DNA from 2 places in the Bradyrhizobium sp. USDA 4541 genome. Region 2 is predicted to be linked to the other one. Evidence: predicted binding sites of a transcription regulator. Region 2 holds the regulator's gene; the other holds the start of a gene.

Region 1 (15,025 bases), 330 kb from region 2:
CCGACCTCAACGAGGCCATCAAGCTCGATCCCGCCTACGCCTGCGCCTATACCAATCGCGGCCGCGTCTACGCCTTCAAGCGCGATCTCGATCATGCGATTGCCGATTACGAAGAGGCGATCCGCATCGATCCGGCATTTGCGCTGGCCTACAACAATCGCGGCGACGCCTGGCTCAACAAGGGCGATCTCGACCGCGCGCTGGCCGATCTCAGCCTCGCCATCAAATACAATCCGCAGCTCGCCACCGCCTATGGCAATCGTGGCTTCGTCTACTACCGCAAGCGCGACGCGGCGCATGCGATCGCCGACTTCACCACCGAGATCAAGCTCGAGCCCAACGTGCTCGCCTACATCAATCGCGGCAATGTCTATCGCGATACCGAGCAGCTCGATCGCGCCGCCGCTGACTATGGCGAGGCGGCGAGGATCGCGCCGACCAATGCGCGCGGCTGGCGCAACCGCGGCATGATCCGTCTCTTTCAGGGTGACAACAAGGGCGGGCTCGCCGATTACGACAAGGCGCTGCAATACGATCCGAACGACGTCTATTCCTGGAATAATCGCGGCCAGGCCAAGCTGCGGCTCGGCGACAAGAAGGGCGCGGCGGCCGATTTCCGCAAGGCGCTCGAGCTGCAGCCCGATTTGCAGAGCGCCAAGGGAGCGCTGGCGCGGCTCGGCGGAGCGCGGTGACATCTTGCCGGCAACGATCGCGCCTGCCGTGTCGCACATACGCGGGACGGGCCTTGCGGATGGATGCAGTTCGATTACGTTTGATGACAGACATACGCCCCTGATGCGGCTGGATGGTCGTCTGGTACGGAGTGGCGGAGCCGGCCGCCGACGTATGCCTCTTGTCGGAGGAGGTTCGTCATGTCGGACAATCGTTTCTTCAACACACACCGTCCCTGGGAGGACTGGCTCGGCATGCTGCTCGGCGTGCTGATCATGGTCTCGCCCTGGTTTCCGATGCAGGTGAGCGGCGCCGTCGATATCGAGCGCAGCCACCTCGTCCTCAACAGCTTCATCGTCGGCATGCTGGTGCTCGGCATCGCCCAGCTCGAATATGTCGCGCTGCACCGCTGGGAGGAGGTGGCCAGCATCCTGCTCGGTCTCTGGCTGATGGCATCGCCCATGGTCTTTGGTTACGCCGAGGACCACGCGCTGCAGTTCTGGCACATCCTGCTCGGCGCGCTGGTCGCCTTTATAGGCGCGTTGCAGCTGTGGCAGGACTGGAACCTGAGCGAGCAGGAACTCGCCAAGCACCCGCAGTAGCGGGCTGGGCAGAAAACAACGGGTTGACCGCCGCCGGCGCGCGGTATCATCGGGCCGCGCCCGGCGGGCCTTGCCGAAGGCGGCGGCTTGGCGATAAACCGGGCGGTACCAATCCCTTGCGGCGCTTGAAGACGCCCGGTTCTGACCGAGGAAACACCCGATGATCGTCCTGACCTTGCCCTGTCTGTTGTGCGTATCGGCGGGGCGGCAATGAGCGGGACGGCTGCTGCCGCGCCGCGCGGCGGGATCGCGCGGGTATCGCGCCGGGTGATGAACCTCGCCTACATCCTGACCCAGAACGCCCGCCGCCACGGCGATCGCCCCGGCTTCATCTGGAACGAGAAGGCCTGGTCCTGGCGCCATATCGACCAGAACGTCTCGGCGCTGGCGGCGGCATTGGCGGCGCGCGGCATCGTCAAGGGCGACCGCATCCTGGTGCATTCCAAGAACTGCGACGAGATGTTCTGGTCGATGTTCGCGGCCTTCCGGCTCGGCGCGGTCTGGGTGCCGACCAATTTCCGCCTGATGCCGGACGAGGTCGCCTATCTCGCGGCGGCCTCCGGCGCCAAGGCGTTTCTGTGCCACGCCGACTTCCCCGAACATGCCAAGGCGGCCGCCAATCCCGCGCTCGAATTCGTCTGGCGGATTGGGGAGGAGGGCACGTTCGGCGAGGCGACGCTCGGCGACGTCATCGCCAAGCACGCCGGCGCTGTGGTCGAGAACGTTGCCGTCGACTATGACGATCCCTGCTGGTTCTTCTTCACCTCCGGCACCACCGGCCGCTCCAAGGCCGCGGTCTTGACCCATGGCCAGATGGCCTTCGTCATCACCAACCATCTCGCCGACTTGATGCCCGGCACCACGGAAGAGGACGCCTCGCTGGTGGTGGCGCCGCTGTCGCATGGCGCCGGCGTACATCAATTGGTGCAGACCGCGCGCGGCGTGCCGACCATCCTGCTGCCGTCGGAGAAGTTCGACATCGCCGAAGCCTTCCGGCTGATCGCCAAGCATCGCGTCAGCAACATGTTCACGGTGCCGACCATCCTGAAGATGATGGTCGAGCATCCCGCCGCCGACCAGCACGACCATTCCTCGCTGCGCTACATCATCTACGCCGGCGCGCCGATGTATCGCGAGGACCAGAAGGCGGCGCTGAACAAGCTCGGCACCGTGCTGGTGCAGTATTTCGGTCTCGGCGAGGTCACCGGCAACATCACCGTGCTGCCGCCCGGCCTGCACGATCCAGAGGACGGGCCGCATGCGCGGATCGGCACCTGCGGCTTCGAGCGCACCGGGATGCAGGTCTCGATCCAGGGCGACGATGGAAGCGAGCTGAAAGTGCACGAGACCGGCGAGATCTGCGTGATCGGTCCCGGCGTGTTCGCGGGCTACTACGACAACCCCGAGGCCAATGCGAAGGCGTTTCGCGGCGGCTGGTTCCGCACCGGCGACCTCGGCCACATGGACGAGGAGGGCTTCGTCTACATCACCGGCCGTGCCTCCGACATGTACATCTCGGGCGGCTCCAACATCTATCCGCGCGAGATCGAGGAGAAGCTCTTGACCCATCCCGCGGTCGGCGAGGTCGCGGTGCTCGGCGTACCCGATCCCTTCTGGGGCGAGGTCGGCGTCGCCGTCTGCGTCGCGCGCGAGGGCGCCGAGGCGGTCGCGGAGGCGGAGCTTGCCGCCTATCTCGCGCCAAAAGTGCCGCGCTACAAGATGCCGAAACGCTTCTTCTTCTGGGAGGCGCTGCCGAAGTCCGGCTACGGCAAGGTGCCGAAGCGGCTGATCCGCGACGAACTCGAGGCGCGCGGATTGCTCGAGGTGATCGCCAAATCGACGGGAGCGTGAGGCGATGCGCAGCATCGCCCAGCCTGGCGCTCCGCATCCAGAGCGCATCCAATGGGTCAGCGCGCGCGGCCGCGCCTTTTCATTCGTGCTCGAGGCCGGCATTCCCTTGCTCGAAGCCGTGCGCCGCGGCTTTGCGGCGGAGGGCTTTTGCAGCGGCGTCCTGAGCGCGAAAAGCGGCGCGCTCGGGCCGTTCGCCTATGTGATGCCGGCGCTGTCGAAGGATGGCGTCAACGCTGCGTTCTACAGCGACACGTTCCGTCCCGACGGCGTGACGCGGCTCAAGCTCGCGGCGCTGACCTTCGGCGAACGCGACGGCGCGCCGTTCTTTCATTGCCACGGCCTGTGGACTGAGGCCGACGGCCGTTTCAATGGCGGCCACATGCTGCCGGATGAAACCATTGTCGCCGAGCCGTTCGAGGTGAACGCGTTCGGGATTGACGGCGCGACGTTCCTGGCCGAGGCGGACAGCGAAACCAATTTCAAGCTGTTCGGTCCGGTCGCAGCCGAGCCGCGTGGGGCCAGGACCACGAGCCATGCCTTCGCGCTGCGGCTGAGGCCGAACCAGGATTTTGCCTGCGCGCTGGAAGGCTTCTGCCGCCAGCACGGCATCCTGCGCGCGCGGCTGCATGGCGGCGTCGGCTCGACCATCGGCGCCGTCTTCACCGAAGGCCACAGCGTGGTGCCCTTCGCGACCGAGCTCGCGGTGACCGCGGGCGAGATCGCACCGGACGCGGATGGCCGGCTGCATGCCGAACTCGACATCGCACTGGTCGACTATCTCGGCGGCATCGCCGAGGGACGCCTGGTGCGCGGCGACAATCCGGTGCTGATGACGATGGAGCTGGCGCTGGAAGTGCTGGAGGAGGCGGAGCAGCCGTAGGGGCGGGTGCTTTCTCCCGGCGGTCGTCCTGGCGTTCGCCGGAGCCGATATCGCGCCGCGGCCTCCGCTGTCCCATAACCACAGACATTCGTTGTCGAAGCGAGCTGTGGCTCCAGCGTTATGCAATAATGACCTTCGGTGGTTATGGGTCCCGGGTCGCGCTTCGCTTGCCCGGGACGACACCTAATTTGTTATCTGCGAGTCACATATCCGCATTCTCGCGACATGAATTGTCCGAGGCTTGCCGCCTTCGCCGCCCTCTCTTGACCAGGGGGCGCATGGGCCGCTCACCGCCGCTTGCGGACATCGATGTTGATGTCGAGATCGATCTCGCTGACGCAGGTCTGCTCGGTGCGGTGCGATCCGCCCTCGTGCCAAGGACCGTTGCGCAGGCTGATGTCGGTGACGTGAGCGAGCCGCAGGCAGCGCCATTGCGGCAGTTGGCCCGAGCTCGAGCCGGCGAACTGCCAGGCCAGCACGACCTCTTCACCGCTCTTGTTGTGGCCGATGATGTGCGGGCAGAGTTCGCGCGGCCGGCCGTCATAGATGCAGACCGCTTGCTGTTCGTTGAGGATCGCCTTGCGGAAGAGTGCGTAAGACTTGCTGGGCATGGGGCATCCGGCCATCTAGGATTGTTGCGGGCTCTTATCATAAACTGGGCCGCCCGCCATTGTTTCCCCGGATCCGCGCACATGGCCAGACGAAACCGCCCGATCAACATGCCTGCGCCGTATCTGAAGCGGGTCTGGCTCGATCCTGCGCGAATTCCGAACCGCGATGCCTATCCGTTCGTACTGCCGCTGCTGCGCGACGATTTCGAGCTGAGCTTCGACAAGGCGATCACGATCATCGTCGGCGAGAACGGCACCGGCAAATCGACGCTGCTCGAAGGCATCGCCGTGATGGCCGGCTATGACGACGCCGGCGGCGGCAAGGGCTATCGCGCGGTCGACCACGGCAATGCCGTTGAGAAGATGGGCGGCTCGCTTGCGTCGGCGCTGCGTGCCAGCTGGCTACCTAAGATCACGAATGGCTGGTTCTTCCGCGCCGAGAGCTTTTTCTCGGTGGCGCGCTACGTCGACGAGGCCGCGCTGGATGTCGGAGACGTGCCGCCGAACTTCCTGTCCTATTCCCACGGCGAGGGCTTCCTGCGCTTCTTCAACGAGCGTTGCCAGCGGCAGGGCATCTTCATCTTCGACGAGCCGGAATCCGCGCTGTCGCCGTCGCGGCAGATCGAATTCCTCAAATTGTTGCACCGGATGAACGGCACCGGCCACTGCCAGGTGATCATGGCGACGCATTCGCCGGTGCTGATGGCCTATCCGAATGCGACGCTGCTGCGGCTGAGCAAATACGCGCTGGAGCCGGTGGGCCTGAAGGACACCGATCACTACCGGCTGATGCGCGAGTTCTGCGACGACCCCAAGGGGTTCGTCGAGGCGGCGATCGAGGACTGACGCCGCTGCCCGGCAGGCTTGCCTCCCGGGGAAGCCGGCGGGTGCGAGTTCGCTGTGGTGCAAGAAGCAGGTTGCCGGTCTAGTCTAGAACCTCCAATCATAAACTGCGGAATGCGCCAGGCGGCGCAGGGCCGACAGACATCGGGAGAGGACCAAGGATGAGGCGGACGATCGCACGGACTTTCGTGGTGGTGGCGGCATTGGCCGTGTTGGGGGCCGCCTGGGCCCATGGGCCGACCCGCCAGAAGGTGCGGGAATCCATCGAGATCGATGCGCCGCAGGCCAAGGTGTGGGCGGTGATCGGCAATTTCCAGGACATGAGCTGGCTCGCCGGCGTCACCAAGACCGAGGGTGAGAAGGGCAACGAGATCGGCGCCACGCGGCGGCTGACGCTGGGGCCGGGCGCCACCGTCGACGAGGAGCTCTACAAATACGAGCCGGAGATGATGAGCTATTCGTACCGGATCACGGCGGTCGACGTGAAGGTGCTGCCGGTCACCAATTATTCCTCGACGCTGACGGTGTCGCCGGCGCCCGACGGCAAGTCGAAGCTGGAATGGAACGGCGCGTTCTATCGCGGCTTTCCCAACAACGACCCGCCGCCGGAGCTGAGCGACGAGGCCGCGGTGAAGGCGGTGAGCGGGCTCTACAAGGCCGGGCTCGAAGCGCTGAAGAAGAAGATCGAGAGCGGGACCTGAGCGTGCGCGCGATTGCGCTCGTCGCGCTGCTTGCCAGCCTCGGCGCCGCGCGCGCCGAAGAGGCGTTCGTCACCAACCAGCTCAGCGACGACCTCACCGTGGTCGATCTCGCGACCTCGAAGCCGGTTGCGACCATCGCGATCGGCGGCAAGCCCGCCGGCGTTGCTGTCAGCAATGACGGCCGCTTCGCCTATGTGACCAGCCCGGATGCCAAGGCGGTCACGGTGGTCGACGCGTCGGCGCGAAAGGTGGTGGGCCGGGTCGATGTCGGCGGCGGGCCGCTCGGCATCGCGGTCGCGCCCGACGGCGCGATGGTCTATGTCGCCGACTGGTACGCCGCCGCGGTGCGGGTGATCGATGCCAGAGAGCGGCGTGTCGTCGCAAGTATCGCAGTCGGTGCATCGCCGTCCGGGCTGGCGGTGACACCGGATGGGCTGCTGCTGCTGTCGGCGGATCGCGACGATGACAGCGTCTCCATCATCGATACCGCCTCGCGCGAGCGGAGGGGGATCGTGAAGGTCGGGAGTCGGCCGTTTGGTGTCACCATCGATGCCGATGGCAAGCGTGCCTACACCGCCAATGTCGGCACCAGCGACGTCTCGGTGATCGACGTCGCGACCGCGCGCGAGATCGGCCGCGTGCATGTCGGCCTGCGCCCCTACGCGGTGGCGCTGGCGCAGGGCCGCGGCTTCGTCACCGACCAGTATGACGGCAAGGTCAGCGTGTTCGACCTCGCGACGTTGCAGCCCGTGAAGCGGATCACGGTCGGCGACTACCCCGAAGGCATCGAGGCGACCGCCGACGGCAAGCGCATCCTGGTCGCGAACTGGGAAAGCAACACGCTGAGCATGATCGACGCCGCCGAGATGAAGGTGATAGGCGAGGTCAAGGTCGGCGACGGCCCGCGCGCGTTCGGGGCGTTCCTCAGACGGACGGAGTAGGGGGAAGGTGCGTGGGGTGTCCCAAAATATCGAAAACAACCCCATGCAAAGGAGCAGGCTGCCGCCGAGACTCGGAAAAGCGACTTGACGCGTCGGGCAAATCAGCGGTACGTTTTTATTATTCCGAAATTGTGCAAGCGTCCGCCGCCGCAGGGTAGAGCCAACCGGCCCCTGCGGCCTGTCGCCGAGCCGCGCCCATTGGCTCACCAGCGCGGCAGGCATATATTATCGGGCAAATAAGCGGAACACAGGGAGGATGCCATGCATCATACCTTGGTGCCCAGTGACCGGGTCGAACATGTCTGCGTCTACGGGCGCGACGGCGCAAAGCTCGGTTCGATCGAGCGGTTGATGCTCGACAAGGTGAGCGGAATGGTGGCCTACGCCATCATCAAGACCGGCGGCGTGCTGAGTACCCACCACCACTATCCCGTCAGATGGGCCGCGCTGCACTTCGATCCCGTGCGGCAGGCCTTCGAGGCCGGGGTGACGCTGGAGGACCTGCGCACCGGGCCGTGCGAATTCGACGGCGACGAATTCGATTGGGGCGACCGCTCGCGATCCTACACGCACCCGAATTATTGGGCAGTGTAGTGCGCAGTTGAGGTCTGCCGTAGCCCGCATGAGCGAAGCGACATGCGGGAGCGGTCAACTTGTTCGGCTGATAGACCCCGCATATCGCTCCGCTCATGCGGGCTACTAAGTCAGGCACATGACCCAGTTCAAGCCCGCCGGCTGGCCCTCCGTCATACCGCGAATTGTCACGAGCGACCTCACCGGCTTGGCCAGATTCCTTCGAGACGCTTTCGACGCGCAGGGCGAAGTTCGCTCCGGCGCGCCAACGGAAATCCGGATCGGAGACTCGATCATCCTGATCAGCGACGGCGGAGGCGTCCGCGAGGCCATGCCGGCCTTTCTCTACGTCTATGTTCCGGACGCAGACGAGACCTATCGTCGTGCGATCGCGGCAGGCGCTGAATCGATCGAGACCCCCGCGGATACGCCTTATGGCGAGAGACGAGCGACGGTCCGGGATGCCTGGGCAAACGTCTGGCAGATAGCCACTTACCGAGGGAACTGAGACCGGCCGTAGTGCGGGTTAGCCGCAGGCGGAACCCGCCGCTCTTGTGGCACTAGGTCGGCGGACTACGCTTCGCTAATCCGCCCTACGATTGCTGCGGGCTTCGTCTGCTCGAAGAAGCCACATGACTCGGTCACGATGCTGGGGAGGAAATGCGACCAAGAGTGGACGGCCCTCCGATCGCGCCATTTTGTTAGCAGCGTCATTCAGTATTGCGACGTAAGTCATCGCACTCGCCGGATCGCCAACCAAGGGCACGTCGGCGTGCACCACAAGCACGGGACCGTGCGGTAACCACGAGAGATCGCGAATACATTCCTCGAACGCATCCCAATTGTTTCCGAAGTAATTGGGAAATCCCAGTTGCCTGGCGAGCGTCGCCAAGAGCGCTGCCTTGTCCGCAACGTTTCCGGGGATATCGGCGCGCGCCGCTGTGGTATGGGGTACGCTGTCTTTTCCGAAAGCGAACAATGTTTGCAGCTCGCTCATCTGCCAACGCTACTCCGCCGCCTCGCTCGCCGAGCTCTTCCTCGGCTTGCTGTTCGCCTTCTTCAGCACCGGCGCCAGAAACTTGCCGGTGTAGCTGCGCGGGGCCTTGACGATGTCTTCGGGCGGGCCCCAGGCGACGATTTCGCCACCGCCGTCGCCGCCTTCGGGGCCGAGGTCGATGACCCAGTCGGCGGTCTTGATGACTTCGAGATTGTGCTCGATCACCACCACCGTGTTGCCCTGGGCGACCAGCTCGTGCAGCACCTCGAGCAGTTTTGCGACATCGTGGAAGTGCAGGCCGGTGGTCGGCTCGTCCAGGATGTAGAGCGTGCGGCCGGTGGCGCGCTTTGACAGCTCCTTCGCCAGCTTGACGCGCTGGGCTTCGCCGCCCGACAGCGTCGTCGCCTGCTGGCCGACATGGATGTAGTCGAGGCCGACGCGGTGCAGGGTCTGGAAGGTCTCGCGCACGCGCGGCACCGCCTTGAAGAACTCGGCGGCTTCCTCGACGGTCATGTCGAGCACGTCGGCGATGCTCTTGCCCTTGAACAGCACCTCGAGGGTCTCGCGGTTGTAGCGCTTGCCCTTGCAGGTGTCGCAGGTGACGTAGACGTCGGGCAGGAAGTGCATCTCGATCTTGATGACGCCGTCGCCCTGGCAGGCCTCGCAGCGGCCGCCCTTGACGTTGAAGGAGAAGCGCCCGGGCTCGTAGCCGCGCGCCTTCGCCTCGGGCAGACCGGCGAACCATTCGCGGATCGGCGTGAACGCGCCGGTATAGGTCGCGGGGTTCGAACGTGGCGTGCGGCCGATCGGCGACTGGTCGATGTCGATGATCTTGTCGATGTGCTCGAGGCCCTCGATGCGGTCGTGTGGCGCGGCGCCCTCGCTGGCGTTGTTCAGCTTGCGCGCGATCGACTTGTAGAGCGTGTCGATCAGTAGCGTCGATTTGCCGCCGCCGGAGACGCCGGTGACGCAGGTGAACAGGCCGAGCGGGATCTCGGCCGAGACGTTCTTGAGGTTATTGCCGCGGGCGTTGACGACCTTGATGGTGCGCCGATGGTTCGGCGGCCGCCGGTCGGGCACGGGCACCGAAAGCTCGCCGGTGAGGTACTTGCCGGTCAGCGATTTCGGGTTGCGCATGATCTGGTCGGGCGTGCCTTCGGCGACGATGTGGCCGCCATGCATGCCGGCGCCGGGCCCGATGTCGAGCACGTAATCGGCGAGGCGGATGGCATCCTCGTCATGCTCGACCACGACCACGGTGTTGCCGAGGTCGCGCAGCCGCTTCAGCGTGTCGAGCAGGCGGGCATTGTCGCGCTGGTGCAGGCCGATCGACGGCTCGTCCAGCACGTAGAGCACGCCGGTGAGGCCCGAGCCGATCTGCGAGGCGAGGCGGATGCGCTGGCTCTCGCCGCCGGACAGCGTGCCGGAGGAGCGCGACAGCGTCAGGTAGTTCAGGCCGACGTCGAGCAGGAAGGTCAGGCGCTCGCGGATCTCTTTCAGGATGCGCGTTGCGATCTCGTTCTGCTGCGCGTTCAGCGCCTCCGGCACCGTCTCGAACCATTCGCCGGCGCGCTTGACCGAGAGCTCGGAGATCTCGCCGATGTGCTTGCCGCCGATCTTGACGCACAGCGCCTCCGGCTTCAGGCGGTGGCCGTTGCAGCCTTCGCAGGGCACGTCGGAGAAATACTTGCCGAGTTCCTCGCGCGCCCACTCGCTCTCGGTCTCGCGGTAGCGGCGGTTGATGTTGGTGATGACGCCCTCGAACGGCTTCTTGGTGTCGTAGGAGCGGACGCCGTCCTCATAGGAGAACTTGATCTCGTCGTCGCCGGAGCCGTGCAGCAGCGCGTTCTGGACCTTCTTGGTGAGGTCCTTCCACTTGGTGTCGAGCGTGAACTTGTAGTGCTTGCCGAGCGCGGTCAGGGTCTGGATGTAGTAGGGCGAGGATGATTTCGCCCAGGGCGCGATCGCGCCCTTGCGCAAGGTCAGCTCCTTGTCGGGGATGACCAGGTCCTCGTCGATATGCTGCTCGACGCCGAGGCCGCCGCAGGCCGGACAGGCGCCATAGGGGTTGTTGAACGAGAACAGGCGCGGCTCGATCTCGGGGATCGTGAACCCGGAGACCGGGCAGGCGAACTTCTCCGAGAACAGGATGCGCTCGGGCCCGCTCTTGTCGTGGATTTTGGCGGTTTTCTTCTTGTCCTCTTTCTTGTCGTCCTGGGCGGCCGCCGCCGGCGCGTCGGCATATTCAATCACGGCGAGGCCCTCGGCGAGCTTCAGCGCGGTCTCAAAGCTTTCCGCGAGGCGCTGGGCGAGGTCGGGACGCACCACGATGCGGTCGACCACGACGTCGATGTCGTGCGGGAATTTCTTGTCGAGCGCCGGCGCCTCGGACAGTTCGTAAAAGGTGCCGTCGATCTTGACGCGCTGAAAGCCCTTCTTGAGATACTCGGCAAGCTCCTTCTTGTACTCGCCCTTGCGGCCGCGCACGACCGGCCCCAGCAGATAGAGGCGGGTGCCTTCCGGCAGCGCCAGCACGCGATCGACCATCTGCGAGACGATCTGGCTCTCGATCGGCAGGCCGGTGGCCGGCGAATAGGGCACGCCGACGCGCGCCCAGAGCAGGCGCATGTAGTCGTAGATCTCGGTGACGGTGCCGACGGTGGAGCGCGGGTTCTTCGACGTGGTCTTCTGCTCGATCGAGATCGCCGGCGACAGGCCGTCGATCTGGTCGACATCCGGCTTCTGCATCATCTCGAGGAACTGGCGCGCATAGGCCGACAGCGATTCGACGTAGCGGCGCTGGCCCTCGGCATAGATGGTGTCGAACGCGAGCGACGATTTGCCGGAGCCGGACAGGCCGGTGAACACCACGAGCTTGTCGCGGGGAATCTCGACGTCGATGTTCTTCAGATTGTGTTCGCGCGCGCCACGGATCGTGATGGCGCGCGATGAGGAGCCGGCGTTCTGTTGGCGCTTCGCCTTGAGCACTTCATCCATAGCGACAGTTCCGGGCGCATGCTTGGCGCCTTTTGGGCGCGCATCGCCGGTGATGCCGGGACCTTGCGCCGATGGGGTGTGAAGACTGGAACGTAGGAAGAACGGTGGACAATTTCCAGTGCTGAGTCGCGTCCATCAACGGATAGTTTGCCTGATGGCAGCAGCCGTCAGCAGCGCCGGTTCCGCTAGAGCCTTTTCGCGCTTCGATGGGATCGGAACGGGAGCTCTGGATTCCTGCTGTGACGCGTTTTCCTGACGCGAACCGCAATTCACTTCGCTCGAAAACGCGCTTACGCAAAAAGGCCGGCGCTAGGCCGGCCTTTCAGTGCGATCTGACCGCCGATGGCGGTCAGGCAATTCGCTCAGGCTTAGTACTTGGCGACGATCGGGCCGCCGAAGTGATAGTTGACGCCGAACTGGGCGCTGTGCAGCTCGAGCGTACCGGACGGCACGCCGAAATAGTTCTCGCTGTCGAGGCTGCGATACAGGTATTCGCCCTTGATCGACCACTGCGGCGCGATGAACGCCTCGACGCCGGCGCCGACGGTCCAGCCGGAGTGAAAGTTGCTCTGCGAGGCGGTCACGCCGAGCGCGGTGACGCTGACCTCGTTGTTAGCCCAGGCGTAACCGCCGGTGCCATAGAACAGCACCTTGTCGACGGCGAAGCCGAGGCGGCCGCGCACGGTGCCGAGCGAGTCGATCTTGCTGCGGGCGGTGACGCCGAGCGCGGAGACCGATGCGTCGATGTCAGCGCCTGCGGCGTCGACCTCGAGGCCGTACACGATGTTGCCGGCTTGCCAGTTGTAGCCGATGGTGCCGCCGCCGAAGCCGCCTTCCATGCTCGGGGTGCCGGAGTTCTCGCTGGCGTAGCCGCCGAAGCCACCGACGTAGAAGCCGGTCCAGTTGTAGATCGCGGCCGGCGGCGGAGCCTTCACGTAAGGCGCGCGTGCCGCCATGTCGGCGGCCATTGCCGGTGCAAAAGCGCTCAGTGCAAACATGCCGGCCGAGGCCAGCAAAACAGTCCTCATTTTCAAAGTCCCAGTCCCATTTTCTTGTTGTCCCTTCAGATATCTTGAAGAGAGCGTCACAGCAGTGTCGCGTGACGTGCTGGTGCTTCTACAGAGAAATGCCGGAACGTGTGTATCCGCGAAACCACAACGCACCGAAAACGGCCCCGGTGAGGTGCGCGTGCACACGCAACGAAAAAGCCGGCGCACAAACAGGCGCGCAAACAAAAAGGCCGGCGCGAGGCCGGCCTTTCGTCTGGATCAATCGGCCTGGCGCGATCAATAGCGCGCGACGACCGGACCACCCCACTTGTAGTTCACGCGGACGGTAACGAGGTCGACGTCCTGGCGATCGCGGATGGTGCTGTTCAGCGTGCCGTTGGGGGCGATCAGGTTATAGGTCTTGTCCTGCATGAACAGGTGGTCGTATTCGATGCCCGCGGTCCAGTTCGGCGCGAAGCCGACTTCGATGCCGGCGCCGACGGTGCCGCCCCAGCGGGTGTCGCTGGCGCTGCCGACCAGCACGCCGGTTGGGGTGAAGTAGGTGTTGAAGCGGTTGTCGGTCAGCGCCGCGCCGCCCTTGGCGTAGAGCAGCACGTTGTTGACGGCGTAACCGATCTGGCCGGTGAACAGGCCGAACGCGTCGATCTTGGACTGGTTGGTGAACAGGCCCGGGAAGATCGCGCTGTTGTTGCTGCCCTTCAGGTCAGCCCAGTCGCCCTGCGCTTCGAGGCCGAACACCCAAGCGCCAGCCTGCCAGCGATAACCGATCTGGCCACCGGCGACGCCGCCGGTTGCATCATGGCAACCATCTGATGCGAGGAAGATGCCGGCCGGGAGCTGGTCCCAGCAATTGTGGCTCGAGCCCCAGCCGCCGTTGGCGCCGATGTAGAAGCCGGTCCAGTCATAGATCGGGGCAACCACGGGCGGCGGCGCCTTGGTGTACGGGCGCGCAGCGAGATCGGCAGCCGCGGCAGGCGCAGCAAACGCAATCAGAGCAACCGTACCGAGCAAAAACTTCTTCATTATCAATCCCCCAGCACCCCGATCGGCTTCCAAACGGTCCCGAAGCACGATCCCAGACGCGAGCGCCCGCGCCATGGTTGGAGCTATACGCTGATTCAACCGCAAACGCAGTCTCCCAAATGCAACACTCGCGGGAGAAGTATCGATAAGGCAAGCTGCTGATTTGTTTGTTGTTTTTCTAAATCTTGCTGCCGAGCGTCGGCCTGCACCGAGATCGACTGCCGCTCTGACGGCACTCGCCGCTTCTACGGATGGTTGTGGCGAACAAAACTGGAACGATGCCGGATCCGGTGCTATATCCCGATATCCGTGGATAACCGCGAGACGGCAAAGGCGACGAGCCGGCACCGGCGTATAGGGTCATCCACGACGCCTGCGGCGTAAGTGGCGAAGGTTGAGAGTGGCGGCCGAATGTCCGGACGCCCGGTTTTTGAGTGGAGATGATGCGATGGCAGGAAGCGTGAACAAGGTGATCCTGGTGGGAAACCTCGGCAAGGATCCGGAAATCCGGCGGACGCAGGACGGCCGTCCGATCGCAAACCTTTCCATCGCCACCTCGGAAACCTGGCGCGACAAGGGCACCGGCGAGCGCAAGGAAAAGACCGAGTGGCACCGCGTCGTGATCTTCAACGAGGGCCTCTGCAAGGTCGCCGAGCAGTATCTGAAGAAGGGCGCCAAGGTGTACATCGAGGGGCAGTTGCAGACCCGCAAATGGACCGACCAGAGCGGCGTCGAGAAGTACTCGACCGAAGTCGTGCTGCAGGGCTTCAACTCCAACCTCACCATGCTCGACGGGCGTGGCGGTGGGGGCAGCAGCTTCTCCGATGATGGCGGCAGCGATTTCGGTTCGGCCGGACCGGTCAGCTCGGCGCCGCGCCGCGCCGTCGCCGCGGGTGGTGGCAGCAGCCGCAACAGCGACATGGACGACGACATCCCGTTCTGAGCAGCGGTCGCGCTTCCGTCGATTCCGTCAGGCGCCGTTCCGTGAAGATCATTTCCCGGAACGGTCGTTGCGATCGGCACCAGCAATTTCCTCGTGTGGAATATGAGGATAACTCGGTAACTCTCTGTCGGAACGTCGGTGGTTCGACGTAAGGGGATGCGGGTTCCCTGGACTTTGACACAGCCTAATGTAAATGATATTTACATTGGGCTGCGGCATTTGATGCTTGGCCGCGAGCTTCACCCGAGGGCCGGCCATCATGAGCCTCGCGCCATTGCTCGACACCGCGCCTGCGGTCCCGCTCCACGCCTTTGCCGCAATGGCCGCCTTCGTGCTCGGCTCCATCCAGCTGGCCGCCCCCAAGGGCACGCTGCCGCACCG
Region 2 (15,025 bases):
CCGTTCCCAGGCCCATTCCGCTCAGCGTAATGAGGAATGTATATTTGCGGCCGACCCGATCGCCCATCCATCCGAACAGGAAGGCCCCCAGCGGGCGGATCAGGAATCCCGCAGTGAACAGCGCGATCGTGCTCAGCAGGGCTGCGACGGGGTGGGATTGCTCAAAGAACTTGACCGACAGAACGGCGGCCAGGCTGCCAAAAATATAAAAGTCGTACCATTCAATGATGTTTCCCACTGACGCAGCGACAATCACGCGGCGAAAATCGCTTGGTACTTGAATTGCCATGTGCTGCTCCTCTCAAAAGCAAACGCTACTCCTCGCGTTTTTCAGCGATCTATCCGCTCGCGGAGTGCGCGTGGTGCACGGCGTTACAGGCGAGATTTGCGCGTTCGTCCGCAACGCCTGATCTCAGGGGAGTTGTGGCCACCTGAGAGGAGCTCCAGCGGCCTTCAAGTGCCGCGAGCCGTCACTGCCTCATCCCTGTCTATTTGGGAGTGGAGGCATCAGGACAGTCTATTCCTAATGTGATCGGTATCTTAGTGAGACTTTCGGCTCGATCGATTTGACGCAGGCGGCAGCTGTGGCCCGGCGCGAGCTAGGCAAGGCGCAGGACGATCCAGGTACCCCGGGCGTTCCCGGTCCGTATTCTGCATCCGTTCCGCTGGGCGACGGGGCCATCCGCTAGCCTGCCGCCCGGCAGGGATCGCAGGCGGAATGGCGGAGCAGGGCACGACGCCGGGCGGCAAACGCGGCTACGCGGGGACGTGGCCGCCGCGCACGGCTGCGCCGGTCGGCGGCTTTCTCCCGGGCGCGCGCCGGGATCTGGAAGCCTCTCGTCGAGACATTGCGGCAATGGGCGCGCGCGGAGGCGGGGGCGGGCCGCCTGTTGCCCTGGGTGCCGGTGGCGTTCGGCACCGGCATCGCGTTCTATTTCGCGGCCGAGCACGAGCCGGTGCTGTCGGTCGCGGCCACCGCCGCAATCCTGCTCTGCCTGCTGGCGCTGCTGCTGCGGCGGCGCAGCGTGTTTCCCGTCATCGTGATGCTGGCCGCGGTCGCCGCGGGCTTTGCGACGGCGACCTGGAAGACGGCGCGCGTCGCTCACACGGTGCTGGCGCGGCCGATGTTCTCGGTGGCGCTGACCGGCTTCGTCGAGACGCGCGACATCCGCGAGAAGACCGATCGTTTCGTGCTGCGTGTGGTTTCGATGGAGAGCCCGCGCGACATGACGAAGCTCGATCGGGTCCGGCTCTCGGTGAAGAAGGGCACCGCGCCCGATGTCGGCAGCTTCGTTGAATTGAAGGCACGGCTGATGCCGCCGCTCGGGCCACAGCGCCCGGGCTCCTATGATTTCGGCCGCGACCTGTATTTCCAGGGCATCGGCGCCTCCGGCTTCGTGATGGGCGCCGTCAAGACCAGGGAGCCGCCTGCGACCGGCGGCTTTGCGCTGCGCTACGCCGCCTTCATGCAGGGCCTGCGCGACACCATCGACGCGCGGATTCGCACCACGCTCGACGGCGACCAGCGCGCGATCGCGACCGCCTTGCTCACCGGCCGGCGCGATGCGATCTCGTCGCCGGTCAACGATGCGATGTTCATCTCGGGACTCGGCCACGTGCTGTCGATCTCCGGCTACCACATGGCCGTGGTCGCCGGCGTCGTGTTTTTCGCGGTGCGCGCGCTGCTCGCGCTGTTTCCGGCGCTGACGGCGGCGCATCCGATCAAGAAATGGGCGGCGGCGGCCGCGCTGGTCGCCGCCGCATTCTATCTTCTGCTGTCGGGCGCGGAGGTCGCGACCCAGCGGTCATTCTTCATGACCGCCGTGGTGCTGCTCGCCGTGATCGTCGACCGCCGGGCCATCACCTTTCGCACGCTGGCGGTGGCAGCGCTGATCGTGCTCGCGATCGCGCCGGAGGCGCTGGTGCATTCCAGTTTCCAGATGTCGTTCGCCGCGACGCTCGGGCTGGTGGCGCTGGTGCAGATCGGGCTGCCGAACCTGCTGGCGTCGCCCGACCATTCGGCGACCGCGCGCGTCGCGCTGTGGGGCGGGCGCGAGCTCACGATGCTGATGCTGGCCTCGCTGGTGGCGGGGCTGGCGACGACGCCCTATGCCGCATTCCATTTCCACCGCGTGACGCCCTACGGGCTGCTCGCCAACCTCGCGGCGATGCCGGTGGTCTCGGCGGTCGTGATGCCGGCCGGCCTGCTGGGGCTCGTCGCCATGCCGTTCGGCTTCGACGGCGTGTTCTGGGCGATCATGGGTCTTGGCATCGACTGGATGATCCTGGTGACGCAATGGGGCGCCGCACTCCCGGGCGCGGTCGGCCGCATGGCGGCGTTCGGCATCGGGCCGCTGATCGCAGCGAGCGCCGGCATCATCCTGCTCGGGCTGCTGCGCACGCCGCTGCGCTGGTCAGGTGCGGTGCTGCTGCTGGTGGCCTCGGTCTGGGCGCTCAGGGTGCCGCAGCCGGACGTGCTGATCTCGGGCGACGGCCGCAATGTCGCGGTGCGTGGCGGTGATGGACGGCTGCATCTAATGCACAGCGCCAAGGATGCATTTTTGGTCAAGGAGTGGCTGGCGGCGGACGCCGACGCGCGCACCGCCACCGATGCGTCGCTCGGCGAGGGCGTCTCCTGCGATGCCAGCGGCTGCGTGACCCAGGGACCCGGCGGCGCCTTCGTCGCGCCGGCGACCCGGCCGGAGGCCCTAGGTGGTGTGGACACTTATCGCAGCCATAGGACGATGGCAGCGAGAGTGACGACGGCCCGGTAATTCCGGGCGGTCTTTTCGAAGCGGGTTGCGACGCGTCGGAACTGCTTGAGCTTGCTGAAGCAGCATTCCACGAGATGGCGCTGGGCATAGAGATGTTTGTCGAGCGGATATTTGAGGGCTCGCGAGGGGTTGTTGGGGATGACGGCGAGCGCCTTTTTGGCGGCGATGTCTTGGCGCAAACGATCGGCGTCATAAGCCGTATCGGCGATGACGACCTCGGCGGGCAGCCCCTCGATTAATGCAGCGGCTTGTGGTGCATCGCCCTTCTGGCCCGCGGTGAGCGTGAACCGCACGGGGCATCCCAAGCCGCGTACGGCCATATGTATCTTCGTGCTCAGGCCGCCGCGCGAGCGCCCGATCGCTTGATCTTCAGACCCCCTTTTTTCGCCCCGGCGGCGTGCTGATGCGCCCGGACAATGGTGGAATCGACGATCAGATATTCGAAGTCCGGATCCTCGGACATCGCCTCGAAGATGCGGCACCAGACACCCTTGCGGCTCCATCGACTGAACCGCCGGAACACGCTGTTCCAATCTCCAAAAGCCTCCGGAAGATCACGCCAAGGAGAGCCCGTACGCACGATCCAAAGCACACCTTCCACGAACATCCGGTTGTCCCGCCCGGTCGAGCCCTTCTGATCGGGCCGGCCTATGATCAGCGGCGCCATGCGCTCCCAGGCCGCGTCGCTCAACACCAAACGCTCCATCACACCCAAGGCCGCCTCCCAAAAAGAAGCCTTGAATCTGATTTGCTCTCAAAAGGGAATCCTTAGAGTCCACACCACCTAGTGGACGACTGCGAGCGCGCAGGCCTGATCGTGACGGCGCGGCCGGCGCCGCAGGGCTGCGCGGCATCGGTGATCGATGCCGAGCGGCTGCGCCGCCACGGCGCGCTGGTGCTGCGACGGAGCAGGGACGGCTACGTCGTCGATGCGGTCAAGCCCGGCGGGATCGACCGGCCGTGGTCGCCGGCGGTTCCCGGCGACGGCGAGAGCGAGACGACGCTACGCGCCCCCGCGCCGCGGCCTGCGGTGGATGCGACGCCGGCCGAGACCGATCTGCAGGGCGATGATTAGCCGTGGTCCGGCAAGGGCGCGCTCGGCAGCTCGAACAGGCCGAGATGGTATTCGTCGGAGTCGGGGCCGGCGTCGGGCTTCTTGACGAGAGTGAAGGAAGCCTCGGGAAATTGCTCCCAGACTTTCAGGTCGTCGGCCGTTACCGTCAGCCAACCGAACCGGAACATGTAGCGGCCCGGTTCCGTGACGCGTCCAGCCTTTTGCCATGTGACCTTATCGACCACCGCGCACGTCCTCCGTACCCGATGATGCGCCAAGGTGCCGGCCGACGCAAATCTCCTTCTGCGCCCCGGAAGCGGGAGTCCGGGGTCGCCCGAAATTGCTTAGGTCATCCGCCGCCGAACAGCTCATTCCACGGCGACGATGCGCTCAACCCAAAAACAGCGTTGCGAATGCGGAAGGCCGCCGCTCCACAACCTTCGGCTTCTGCTCGACCGGCGGATGCAGCGCCGGCAATTGCAGCACGCTGACGCGCTGTCCCTCGACCAGCTGGGTCACCAGCACATGGCTGCCGTCGGGGAATTCGACCGCATCATGATGCCGATCGGGCACGTCGGGCTCGACTTCGTTGAATACGCCGACGCGATAGTTCAGCGTCTTGGTCCAGATCCAGCGGCTGTCGTAGCGAACGTTCTCGGCGAAAGCGAGCTCGGTGCCCGGCAGCATGCAGACCGCGACAGTGGGGTCATTCTCCGAAGCAAAGCCGCGGGTCGACGTGCCGCGGAACGTCGTCGTGATCAGCGTCTCTCCGACAATGGCGGGGCGCGATGCCACGGCGTGCAGACTATAGTCACACATCGGATGGCTCCTCATTTCGAGGTAGCGACCCGTGCCTCTCCTTGAGGCATTAGGGCCTCTACCAGAGTGGACGATAGCGAACGAGCGTCTGCTCGTTTCTGGGCGATTGTACGACTGGTCCGAGATCGCTCCGATCACAAACACGCGACGCTGCGCGAGAGGTATCGGAGCGCATCGGGCAGGCCGTACGCTACACTATCATGCAAGGAACGATCCGACGTGTTGCTCGTTCCCGGCCGCCGCAAGTATTTGCAATTCAGTATTTGCGATAAAGGCCGATCAGCTTGCCCTGGATGCGGACCCGGTTCGGCGGCAGGATGCGCACTTCATAGGCGGTGTTGGCCGGCTCGAGCGCGATCGATGCGCCGCGGCGGCGGAAGCGCTTCAGGGTCGCTTCCTCCTCGTCGATCAGCGCCACCACGATGTCGCCGGTATTGGCGACGTCGTTGCGCTGGATCAGCGCCATGTCGCCGTCGAGGATGCCGGCATCGACCATCGAGTCGCCGCGTACCTCGAGCGCGTAGTGCTCGCCGGCGCCGAGCATGTCGGGCGGCACGCTGATGGTGTGGCTGCGGGTCTGCAGCGCCTCGATCGGCGTACCGGCGGCGATCCGGCCCATCACGGGGACCGCGACCGGACGGTTGCCGTCGTCCTCGGCAATCGGCGGCGTGCTGGCGCGCCGGCCGAGGGTGCCTTCGATGACGCTGGGCGTGAAGCCGCGGCGACCGTTGCCGCCGCCGGCCGAGAGTTCGGGCAGCTTGATGACCTCGATGGCGCGGGCGCGGTTCGGCAGACGGCGGATGAAGCCGCGCTCCTCCAGCGCAGTGATCAGGCGGTGGATACCGGACTTCGAGCGCAGGTCGAGCGCATCCTTCATCTCGTCGAAGGAGGGCGGTACGCCGGCCTCTTTCAGACGTTCATTGATGAAACGCAGTAGTTCGTACTGTTTGCGCGTGAGCATCTCGAGTATTCCCCCGGTTGATAGCGTCGTTCGATTCCGAGACTCTTCTGGTGGGGCCTGCAGGCCGGGCCTGACCTCAGGAGCATGTGCTCGATGCACCTGCTTCCATGCAGCTTCCCGAATGTAGACACCAGCACTCGAAACAAATCATGAACGGACACTATATGTTCGATATGTGTTCCGCAACCACTTAATTTCCGGTGAACGTGTCGGGCAACGCACAATCGGCGGGGCGCGAAAACCCTATTCGGGCAGTGTCAGGATCTCGCATTCGCTGCCTTCGACGGCCGCCGCCGCGAACGGCGGGCGCACGAGAAGTGCCCGTGCCGCAGCGAGATTCCCGAGCAACGACGAGTCCTGCTGCGTCACCGGCGTTGCGATCAACGTGCCGTCCTCGCGCGCTTCGAGCCGTGCACGCAGATAGTCCTCGCGTTGGTCGTTGGCGGCGAGGTCGCGGCCGAGCAGGGCGCTCGTGCGGCGATGATGAATCACTTTCCGGCCGCTCAGCGCCCGAATCAACGGCACCAGGAACAGGAAGGCGCAGACATAGGACGACACCGGATTGCCGGGCAGGCCGATCACCCTCATCGCGCCGAGCCGGCCATGCATCATCGGCTTGCCGGGCCGCATCGCAATCCGCCAGAACGTCATGTCGACGCCCTCGGCTTCCAGCGACCGCTTGACGAGATCGTGGTCGCCGACCGAGGCGCCGCCTGTCGTGATCAGGACATCGGCACCGGCCTCGCGCGCCCGGCGGATGCCCGCCGTGGTCGCCTCCACCGTGTCGGCGGCAACGCCGAGGTCGACGGTCTCGGCGCCCTCGGCGCGCGCCAGCGCCCGCAGCGCGTAGCCGTTGGAATAGACGATCTGGCCGGGGCCGGGCTGCGAGCCCGGCATCACCAGCTCGTCGCCGGTCGCCAGCACCGCGACCTTCGGGCGGCGGCGCACCGCAAGTCCCGGATAGTTCATGGCGGCCGCCAGCGACAGCGCGCGGTCGGACAGGCGGCTGCCGCCGGCGAGCAGCACCTCGCCCTCACGGAAGTCGACCCCAGCCGGGCGGATGTGCCGCCCGACGCTGGCGGCCTCCGTGATCGTGATGTGGTCGCCGTCGACGGCGGTGTCCTCCTGGATGATCACCGCGTCGGCGCCATTGGGGATCACGCCGCCGGTGAAGATCCGCACCGCCTCGCCGGCGCCGACCGTCCGGTCGAACGGCCGGCCGGCGGCGACTTCGCCGATCACCTTGAGCCGGGCCTTTAGATCAGCCGCATCGGCGGCGCGCACCGCATAGCCGTCCATCGCCGACATCGGCTGCGGCGGCTGGGTGCGGAGCGCCGCGAGGTCGTGCGCAAGCGTGCGGTGGTAGGCGGCATCGAGCGCGACCATCTCCTCCGGCAGCGGTTCGGCGCCGGCGAGGACGGCGGACAGGGCATCGGCAACCGGCATCAGGGCCACGCTCAGAGTTCCTCAATTCCTAATCTTCAAATTCCAAGTGCGGTCAAAGCCCTTGCCACGTCATCCGTCGATGTCACGTGGATAGCATAAAGGCCGCGGGCCCGCGCACCTTCGATATTGGCGGCCAGGTCGTCGAAAAACAGGATCCGCGACGCCGGCACGCCGATGGCTTTTACCACATGATCATAGGCCTCGGCGTCGGGTTTGCGGAAGCCGATGCTCGAGGACAGGAAGACGTTGCGGAAATGGCTGAGCAGCTCGGCATGGGTGACCGAGAAATGCGCGACATGGGCCGGATTGGTGTTGGAGAAGGCGTAGAGCGGCATCCGCTTGGCGGCCGCCGCGAGCAGCGGGGCGATGCCCGGCATCTCGCCGGTGAAGATCGCATTCCAGCCTTCGAGGAACTGGGCGTCCGTGATGTTGATGCCGAGCGTCCGGCGCAGATTCTCGAAGAATGCCGCGTCGTCGATCCGGCCGATCTCATGATGCTTGAAACTGTCGTCGACGACAAAGCGCGTGGCGAGCTCGGCGGGCGCACACCCGGCATGCTGCGCCCAGTGCGCCATCACCTTGTCAAAGTTGATGTCGAGCACGACGCGGCCGATATCGAACAGCAGCACGTCGACGGAGTTGGGAGTGAATTGCGAGGTCATTGCATGAAACCGTGTACGAGAATTGCGGGCAGGCGGCAATGTCCTCGATTTCAGTGACCGGTGTGTGGATTGTACGTGGCGTTGCATCCATCGCGAGACTGTTCCCGCGCACACCACCGTCGTCCCGGCGAAGGCCGGGACCCATAACCACCGCATTTGATCAGGAACGGGATCGTGGCCCCAGCGTCGCGCAACAATTGAGATTTGGGGTAAGGGGTCCCGGCCTTCGCCGGGACGACGGCGGGTGTCGTCGCTTGTGCGTCAAACATCCGCATTCTCGCGACATGATCTGTCCGAGCCTTGCTCTTCGTTTCACCCTATATTTTTGCTACGGGGCTTGGCTTGCCGCGTCGGGCAACTCAGTGGCACGCGCGCGCGCTTTCAGGGTACCAAGCGACTTGATACCTGCCGGCGGCTTGGTGCCCGCCGGCGTCGCTCTCACAGCCTGGACAGCGCCAAGCCGAGGTAACCGATCAGCGCACCGGTGCTGAGAATGATGACGACGAGCGCCTGTTCCGAGCGTGCTTGCAAGGTTTTCCGGGTCACGGCGTTGGACGCTCCGTCTTCGAGATCATGCGGTCCAACGAACAGCAACGATTTCCGTTCCGGTCCTTCCCCCGGGAACCTTCACGACCTGCCGAGTGACGCGACGGGCGCGGAACAGGAACGCAGGTCGGCCGCCTACGAGGGCGGCGCGATCCCCGGAACGGGGAAAGCGCGGCACATCTCGACGCTGATCGACCTCAGTCGCTTGACGACCGCTGCATCTCCCTTCGACCGGAGGGACTCCGCAATGAGTTCGGCGATCAGGCGCATTTCGGGCTCGCCCATGCCGCGCGTGGTCGCCGCCGGCGTCCCGAGGCGAATGCCGCTCGGCTTGAGCGGCGGATGCGGATCGTCGGGAATGATCTGCTTGTTTGCGGTGATCCCAACGGCGTCGAGGATGTTCTCGGCCGCGCTGCCGTCCACGCCGACGCTGGCCACGGTATCCACGACCATCATGTGATTGTCGGTTCCGCCGGTGATCAACGTCATGCCGCGTTCCATCAACGCTTCGGCCAGGACCTTCGCGTTGCGCATGACCAGCCTTGCATAGGCATGAAAATCGGACGTCGAAGCCTTCTTCAGCGTGACCGCGGTTCCGGCCACAACGTTCATGTGCGGACCTCCCTGCAATCCCGGGAACACCGACGCGTCTATCTTGCCGGCGAACTCCCGGCGACAAAGAACGATGCCGCCACGCGGCCCGCGAAGCGTCTTGTGCGATGTCGTCGTCATCACGTCGAAACCCGCATCGAGCGGATTGCGCAAGGCGTTGCCGGCGATCAGGCCGCCGTAATGGCTGACGTCGGCCATGGTCAGTGCACCCACTTCATCGGCGATGCTCTTGAAGGACGCATAATCCAGATCGCGCGGATAAGAGCTGTAGCCGCACAGCACCAGCTTCGGGCGGACGTGCCGGGCCATGGCGCGGAGCTCATCGAAATCGATGGCGCCGCCGTTTGACGGCTGCGTCTTGTAGCGGGCGAAGTTGAAGAGCCGCCCCATGTGCGACACCGGCGCGCCATGAGTGAGATGGCCGCCGTGTGAAAGGTCCATCGCCAAGATCGTATCGCCGGGCTGCAGCAGGCCGAGATACACGGCCTGGTTCATTGGCGACCCGGACAGAGGCTGAACGTTGGCATGTTCGGCGCGGAACAGCGCGCAAGCGCGCTGGCGGGCAAGGTTCTCTATCTGGTCGGTGAATTCCTGGCCGCCGTAATAGCGACGTCCCGGATAGCCCTCGGAATACTTGTTGGTGAACACCGATCCGAGCAGCTCGAGCACCTCGGGATAGGTGTAGTTCTCCGACGGAATCAGCTCGACGCCGTCTTGCTGGCGGCGCTCTTCGCCCTCGAGCGCAAGGGCAACTTCCGAATCGTTGAGATGGAGTTCATTGCGGAATGACGGCATGGTCCGGGCTCCCTAAGACGCTGGATCATCAGCTGAACGGGTTGCCCAGGCGAACGGCGTTGAAACCCTTCGCGCTTCACCGTGGTCAATTCCACGTAAGCTCGCCAGTCGCGCGAGGGACGAATGAGCCTGCGAGGCTCATCGCGAGCAGAAGGCTATCCAATCCCCGGCGGGCTCGCAAGGGTTGGTTGCTGGCGCCGCCGCGGGCCCAGCGTTGGGCGAGATCGAACATCTGGCGACAGCCACGGCAATGGCGACCAAACCGAGGGACGTCCGGCTTACCCAATGAACCGATGTCCCGATGATCAATGCCGTCTTCGGCTGAGGGCCAATAAGGTGCATGACCATCCGTCACTTGCGGGCCGTCAGGCTTGCGGGGTGGCTGACCGTGTGGCTGTGGCACCCGCGAATCTATTCCTTGACGAAGATATGAGACTTTATCTTCCACTGCCCGTCGGGTTGGCGTTCAAGCAGTCTCACGGTGCTGCCAGAAATTGGCGCCGCCTTCTCATTTATTACTAGCGTGGCCGTGAAATGCGAGGTGGTGTAGGCGTATTTTCCCATGGGCAACACATCGAGCAGCTCAACCTTGTGATCTCTGACGCTTCTTCCCCGCTCGGCAAAGAAATTACGGATTGCCAAAGGGCCGGTGACTGGCTGCGCACCAGGCGGCATCAATCTGGCGTCAGCGGCATACAACGGTAACAGGGCATCGAAGTCTGCGTTGTTGATGGCGGCATCCCATTTGGCAGCCGCCGAGGAAAGTTCGTCGGCAGGTGGGGCTGCCCCTGCGGGACTGACGCAAGTACAAGTAAAGATCAACAACAGGGTGCAAGAAAGAAGAGAAGGGCGGCTCATCTTTGCCTCCTTTAGCTGAGATGCTTAGCGCGGGAGCGCATTCGCAAACGCTATAGCCGAGGCAAGCAGAACCACTAGTCCAGAAAGTGGACTGGATATCCTCAACTGGCTGAGACTCGATCTGCGGCCGCCGGCGCCTCATCGGCATATTTGCTGCGTGGGAACCAAGTCCGCATGCTGTTCACAAGATGCCTGGGACCGTCGATCTCGATTTTGCCGAGCTCACACGCCCGTAGCAGCGGCATCTCGTCTACGAAAATCTGCACGAGCGTCAGCAGACTCGCATAGAGGCTGATATCGACCTTGAAGCCGGGGTCATCCCAGCAAAGATCGGCTTCCTCCTTCTTCACAACAAACCACCAGCGCTTTGGCCGAGCGTCCGCAATCTCGATGTACAGAACGAAGTCGCATGGAATGTGCCTTAGATCGAACGAACGGCGCATATTCCACATGAGCCGGCCCGCGTGAAGTTCGTTGGGTGTGAGCTGGCTGCGAGCCCATTTGTGGCCCCAATAGCCCATTGCATCGATAATTGGCCTGGCTTCCCTGGCTGCCTGGGTTGGATGGTACTCCCAATGCCCGTTATCGCCTGATCTGCGTGAGATTAGCCCGGCTTCTTCTAGCGTTTGCAGGCGCTTGGAGAGGAGGGTCGGCGACATCTGCGGGATGCCGCGGCGAAGCTGGTTGAAGTGGTGGGACCCCAGCAACAGTTCGCGGAGCAGGAGCGGGGTCCACCGCTCCGTGAGAATTTCCGCAGCTTTGGCTACGGGGCAAAATGATCCATAGCCTTTCATGACGAGAACTTTAGCATCACGAGGGCCACCAAGGTAGTCCAGGTTCTGAACTATGTCCCAGACGAGCCAGCATCGAGGCTGTCCTGGAGGTCTGTTACGCGATTTTCTCGAGACTCGGCCATTCGACGATGCCGGCTCGATGTTCGGTTTGCCCGGAGGCAGATGCGGCTCGATTTGCCAGTACGCGGCCTGGCTGGTGCCACCGTGGGCTCAGCGTTCGCCGAGATCGATCTGCGTGAGGATGCCTTGCCGCAGCGCGAGGCGGACCAACTCGATATCGGTGCCGACGCCGAGCTTGTCCTTGATTAGGGAATGCAGGTTCGCGACCGTCTTGGGGCTGAGGTGCAGTGCCTCGGCGATCTCCTCGGTGGTGTTTTCCGCGAGCAGCATCCGCAGCACCTCGAATTCCCGCGCGGTCAGGAGGTCGGCCGCCTTGGTCTCGCCGGCAAGGTGGCTGAGCGCGAGCTCGTGGTCGATATCCGGGCTGATCGCGATCTTGCCCGACAGCGCATCCATCACGGCGTGCACCAGCGTCTCCGGCGGGCTGGTCTTGGTGACATAGCCGCTCGCGCCGGCGCGGATCGCCTGCACGGCAAAGGCCGCGTTCTGGTGCATGGTGAACACCAGGATTTTTGCGCGCCTGTCCCACTGCCGGAGGCGGCGAATGGCCTCGATGCCGCCGATGCCGGGCATCGACAGGTCCATGATGACGAGGTCGGGCCCGGTCTCCTTGTAGAGGCGGTAGGCCTCGACACCGTCGGAGGCTTCGGCGACGACGCAGAGGCCCGGCTGCTTCTGCAGCATCGCCCGGTAGCCCTCCCGGACGACGGCGTGGTCGTCGACCAGCATGATGGTGCGCGCCGCGTGGCTCATGCCGCGCGCTCCACCGGTGCGGCCTCTCGGCTGGCCGCGACGGGAACGATGACGCGGAGCGAGGAGCCGCTGGGCTGTCCGGTCTCGAAGCTGAGCCGCCCGCCCAGCGCGGCGACCCGTTCGCGCATGCCGAGCAGGCCGAGGCCGGACCTGAGCTGGGGATCGCCTTGCGGATCGCCGGGCTGGCCGTCATCGTCGATCGCGAGCACGATCGCGCTGTCGCCGCCGCCAGGCGGCGCCTCGCGCATCTCAAGCCGCAGCATGACGCGCGTGGCGCCGGCATGCTTGGCGGCGTTGGTGAGCGCCTCCTGCACGATGCGGTAGAGATTGGCGCTGACGGAGGCGACAAGGCGCTCGAACGATCCCGATATGGTGATCTCGAACCGTGGCTGTCCGCGGCTGCGGCCGTTCCAGCCGGCGACCAGGCCCTCGAGGCTGGCCGCAAGTCCGAGTTCGTCGACATCGGGCGGGCGGAGCCGGAAGAGGGCGCCGCGCAACGTCTCCATCATGTCGGTCGCGGTCCGCGCGATGCCGTCGCATTCGGCGAGCAAAGGCGGGCAATCCGCGGCCGCGGTTTGGCGCGCCGAGGCGGCGAGCGCACGGATTGCGGCCAGCGACTGCCCGAACTCGTCATGCAGCTCACGCGCGAGGTGCCGGCGCTCCTCGTCCTGCACCAGGATCAGTTTCTGCGTCAGCGCGTTGCGGTCGGAGAGCGCGGCGGCGAGGCGCTCGGCGAGCTGGTTGAAGACATCGCCGATCGCCGACAGTTCGGCGAGATCGAACGGCGGCAGGCGCGCGGCGAGGTCGCCTGCGGCGATCCGCTCGAGCCCGTCGCGGATCTGCCGCGTCGGACGCAGCGCGCGCGCCAGCGCCGCATAGACCAGGGCGCAGAGCAGCGGCAGCGCGATCATGAACACCGCCATCAGCCGGCCGGCATCGTGCCAGGCCTCGGCGGTCGGCACCGCCGGATCGATCCAGGCCACGGCCTCGCCGATGGCATTGCCGCGCGAAACCACCTGCCGCACCACCTCGCGGCAGGGATCGAACAGGCGGCGATAGAGCGCCGCGAAGGCCAGCGGCGGCGCGGCCGTGTCAGTCTGCGAGCCGCCGCAGAAGCGCTGGCTGATCTCGCCGCTATTGCTGCGAAAGGCGAGGCACAGTCCCGGCGTCATGACCGAGGCGGCAACGCCGTCGAGATCGGGAAATTCGGAGCGCGCATTGTTCAGCCACTGGATCTTGCTCTGCTGCAGCTCCAGCGTCTTGGCGGCGACATCGGCAACGGCCGCGATCCGCCCGCGCACCGAGCGGTCGGCCTCGATCAGGAAATAGCCGGAGATGACGGCAAAGCAGAGCGTCGAGACGATCGCCACGCGCAACGTCAACCGCAGTTTCAGATCGCTTCCGGACCAATTCCACATTGGCGTATCCTCAAGATCGAAGGCGGGCTTCGGCGCGCGATCGCGGGCAGGGTCGTCACGCACATTAAACGGCAGAACGGAGGCGCCGAGAAGCGCTGCCATAGCCGTTCTTCGGGCGCGGACCATCGTCGTGAAATTTTCCCGGCACCGGGCGGGAGGCACTCCGCTGCGGCGCGGAGGCCAGTTGGCCCAGGATGCGACCGACCCGCCCGCGCCAGCAGCTGAAAGGCCCAATCATGCACCAGTCGCGCCTCGTCTTGCTCGCCCTCGCGTTGACCGGCCTTCTGGCCAGACCTTGTCCGCCGCGCGCCGAGACCGGCACGGTGCCGGCATCTCACCTTGGCGTCAGCATCGATGATTTCAGCTACGTCGACACCTCGGGCGAGGTGATCGACCAGACCGCCGTGCACCAGAAGCGGCTCGACGCGTTCATGCGCGCGCTGCGCGCCGACGTCGCCGCGGAGCCGCGCTATCGCCTGGTGCCAGCAGCGGCGTCCGCAGGCGAGGCCCGGATCAAGGTGGTCGGCGGCGTGCAGAAGATGAGCACGCTGGTGCAGTGGGCCAAGGTGGCGGTCGTCGATGTCGAAGGGAGCCGCGTGCTGTACGAAAAGCTCTACACGTTTCGCGGCGACAATGACGACGCATGGGACCATGCGCGGATGTTCGTGTCGCGCGAGGTGCTCGGCGTGCTCGCGGCCGTGTTGCCGCCGGCACAGACCGCCACGGCTGCGCCGATCGGGCTTGCGGTGTTCGAGTTCGAGCTTGAGGACACCTCCGCGGCGCCGGCATCCGGCCTTGCCGACGCCGATGCGGCCTACCTCGCCGATGTGACCAAGGGCGTGCGTGACCGGCTTGCGCAGTCGGGCCGCTACCGCCTGGTCGATACCGGCGGCGCGACCGCCGAGCCCGTCAAGGCGCGTGCGCTGCGCGACTGCGACGGCTGCGAGGCCGCGATCGCGCAACAGCTCGGCGCAGATCAATCGCTGATCGGCGTGATCAGGCGGGTCAGCCGGACCGAATACACGATCGGCTTCCAGCTGCGCGAGGCCCGCAGCGGCGCGGTCGTCTCACGCGGCGACAGCGGCCTGCGGATGGGCGCCGATTATTCCTGGACCCGTGGCGCGGTCCGCCTGGTCGGCGATCGCCTGCTCGAAGGTGGGGCGCAGCGCTAGGGATGCTTCGCGGCTGCGGCTGCAACTCTGGCAGGCGGACCATAGCAAAGTGCGATAGCTGCTAGACACACCGTCATCTGGCTCCGGGCTCATGCGTGCGCTATCACCGCCGCCTGATCACCGCACAGGAGCCGCCGATGCGTTTGCCCGCCATCTTCTTCGCCCTCACGCTCGCCGCAAGCCCCGCGGCGGCCGAGGAGCTGTCGGGCACGCTGCAGAAGATCAAGGAGACGAAGAAGGT

The links. The regulator LexA, encoded in region 2, represses DNA repair genes until DNA is damaged. The targets are predictions, from matches to a motif close to TGTTCNNNNTGTGTTCNG.
Region 1: the regulator LexA is predicted to act here: its motif matches at 11,755-11,772, upstream of uvrA (excinuclease ABC subunit UvrA).

What each region holds. Positions count from the first base shown of each region.
Region 1 covers NZ_JALJZF010000001.1:6,146,939-6,161,963, reverse strand. Annotated here, with positions in the region: gene J2R80_RS29335 (tetratricopeptide repeat protein) at 1-692, shown strand, start outside; gene J2R80_RS29330 (SPW repeat protein) at 873-1,274, shown strand; gene J2R80_RS29325 (acyl-CoA synthetase) at 1,485-3,125, shown strand; gene J2R80_RS29320 (DNA-binding protein) at 3,130-4,005, shown strand; gene J2R80_RS29315 (hypothetical protein) at 4,293-4,616, opposite strand; gene J2R80_RS29310 (AAA family ATPase) at 4,698-5,462, shown strand; gene J2R80_RS29305 (SRPBCC family protein) at 5,621-6,160, shown strand; gene J2R80_RS29300 (cytochrome D1 domain-containing protein) at 6,163-7,101, shown strand; gene J2R80_RS29295 (PRC-barrel domain-containing protein) at 7,363-7,695, shown strand; gene J2R80_RS29290 (glyoxalase/bleomycin resistance/extradiol dioxygenase family protein) at 7,814-8,182, shown strand; gene J2R80_RS29285 (barstar family protein) at 8,258-8,671, opposite strand; gene uvrA (excinuclease ABC subunit UvrA) at 8,681-11,668, opposite strand; gene J2R80_RS29275 (outer membrane protein) at 12,037-12,696, opposite strand; gene J2R80_RS29270 (outer membrane protein) at 12,955-13,701, opposite strand; gene J2R80_RS29265 (single-stranded DNA-binding protein) at 14,150-14,644, shown strand; gene J2R80_RS29260 (DUF2306 domain-containing protein) at 14,904-15,025, shown strand, end outside.
Region 2 covers NZ_JALJZF010000001.1:5,812,188-5,827,212, forward strand. Annotated here, with positions in the region: gene J2R80_RS27620 (MFS transporter) at 1-289, opposite strand, end outside; partial or broken gene J2R80_RS27625 (ComEC/Rec2 family competence protein) at 719-2,762, shown strand; one part of gene J2R80_RS27630 (IS5 family transposase) at 2,726-3,151, opposite strand; one part of gene J2R80_RS27630 (IS5 family transposase) at 3,154-3,489, opposite strand; gene J2R80_RS27635 (hypothetical protein) at 3,562-3,849, shown strand; gene J2R80_RS27640 (hypothetical protein) at 3,846-4,073, opposite strand; gene J2R80_RS27645 (hypothetical protein) at 4,219-4,647, opposite strand; gene lexA (transcriptional repressor LexA) at 4,904-5,608, opposite strand; gene glp (gephyrin-like molybdotransferase Glp) at 5,852-7,063, opposite strand; gene J2R80_RS27660 (HAD family phosphatase) at 7,090-7,716, opposite strand; gene J2R80_RS27665 (hypothetical protein) at 8,155-8,310, opposite strand; gene glyA (serine hydroxymethyltransferase) at 8,398-9,669, opposite strand; ZMP/ZTP riboswitch at 9,706-9,791, opposite strand; gene J2R80_RS27675 (DUF4440 domain-containing protein) at 10,081-10,527, opposite strand; gene J2R80_RS27680 (helix-turn-helix domain-containing protein) at 10,629-11,321, opposite strand; gene J2R80_RS27685 (response regulator transcription factor) at 11,532-12,194, opposite strand; gene J2R80_RS27690 (sensor histidine kinase) at 12,191-13,612, opposite strand; gene J2R80_RS27695 (DUF3280 domain-containing protein) at 13,849-14,784, shown strand; gene J2R80_RS27700 (amino acid ABC transporter substrate-binding protein) at 14,922-15,025, shown strand, end outside.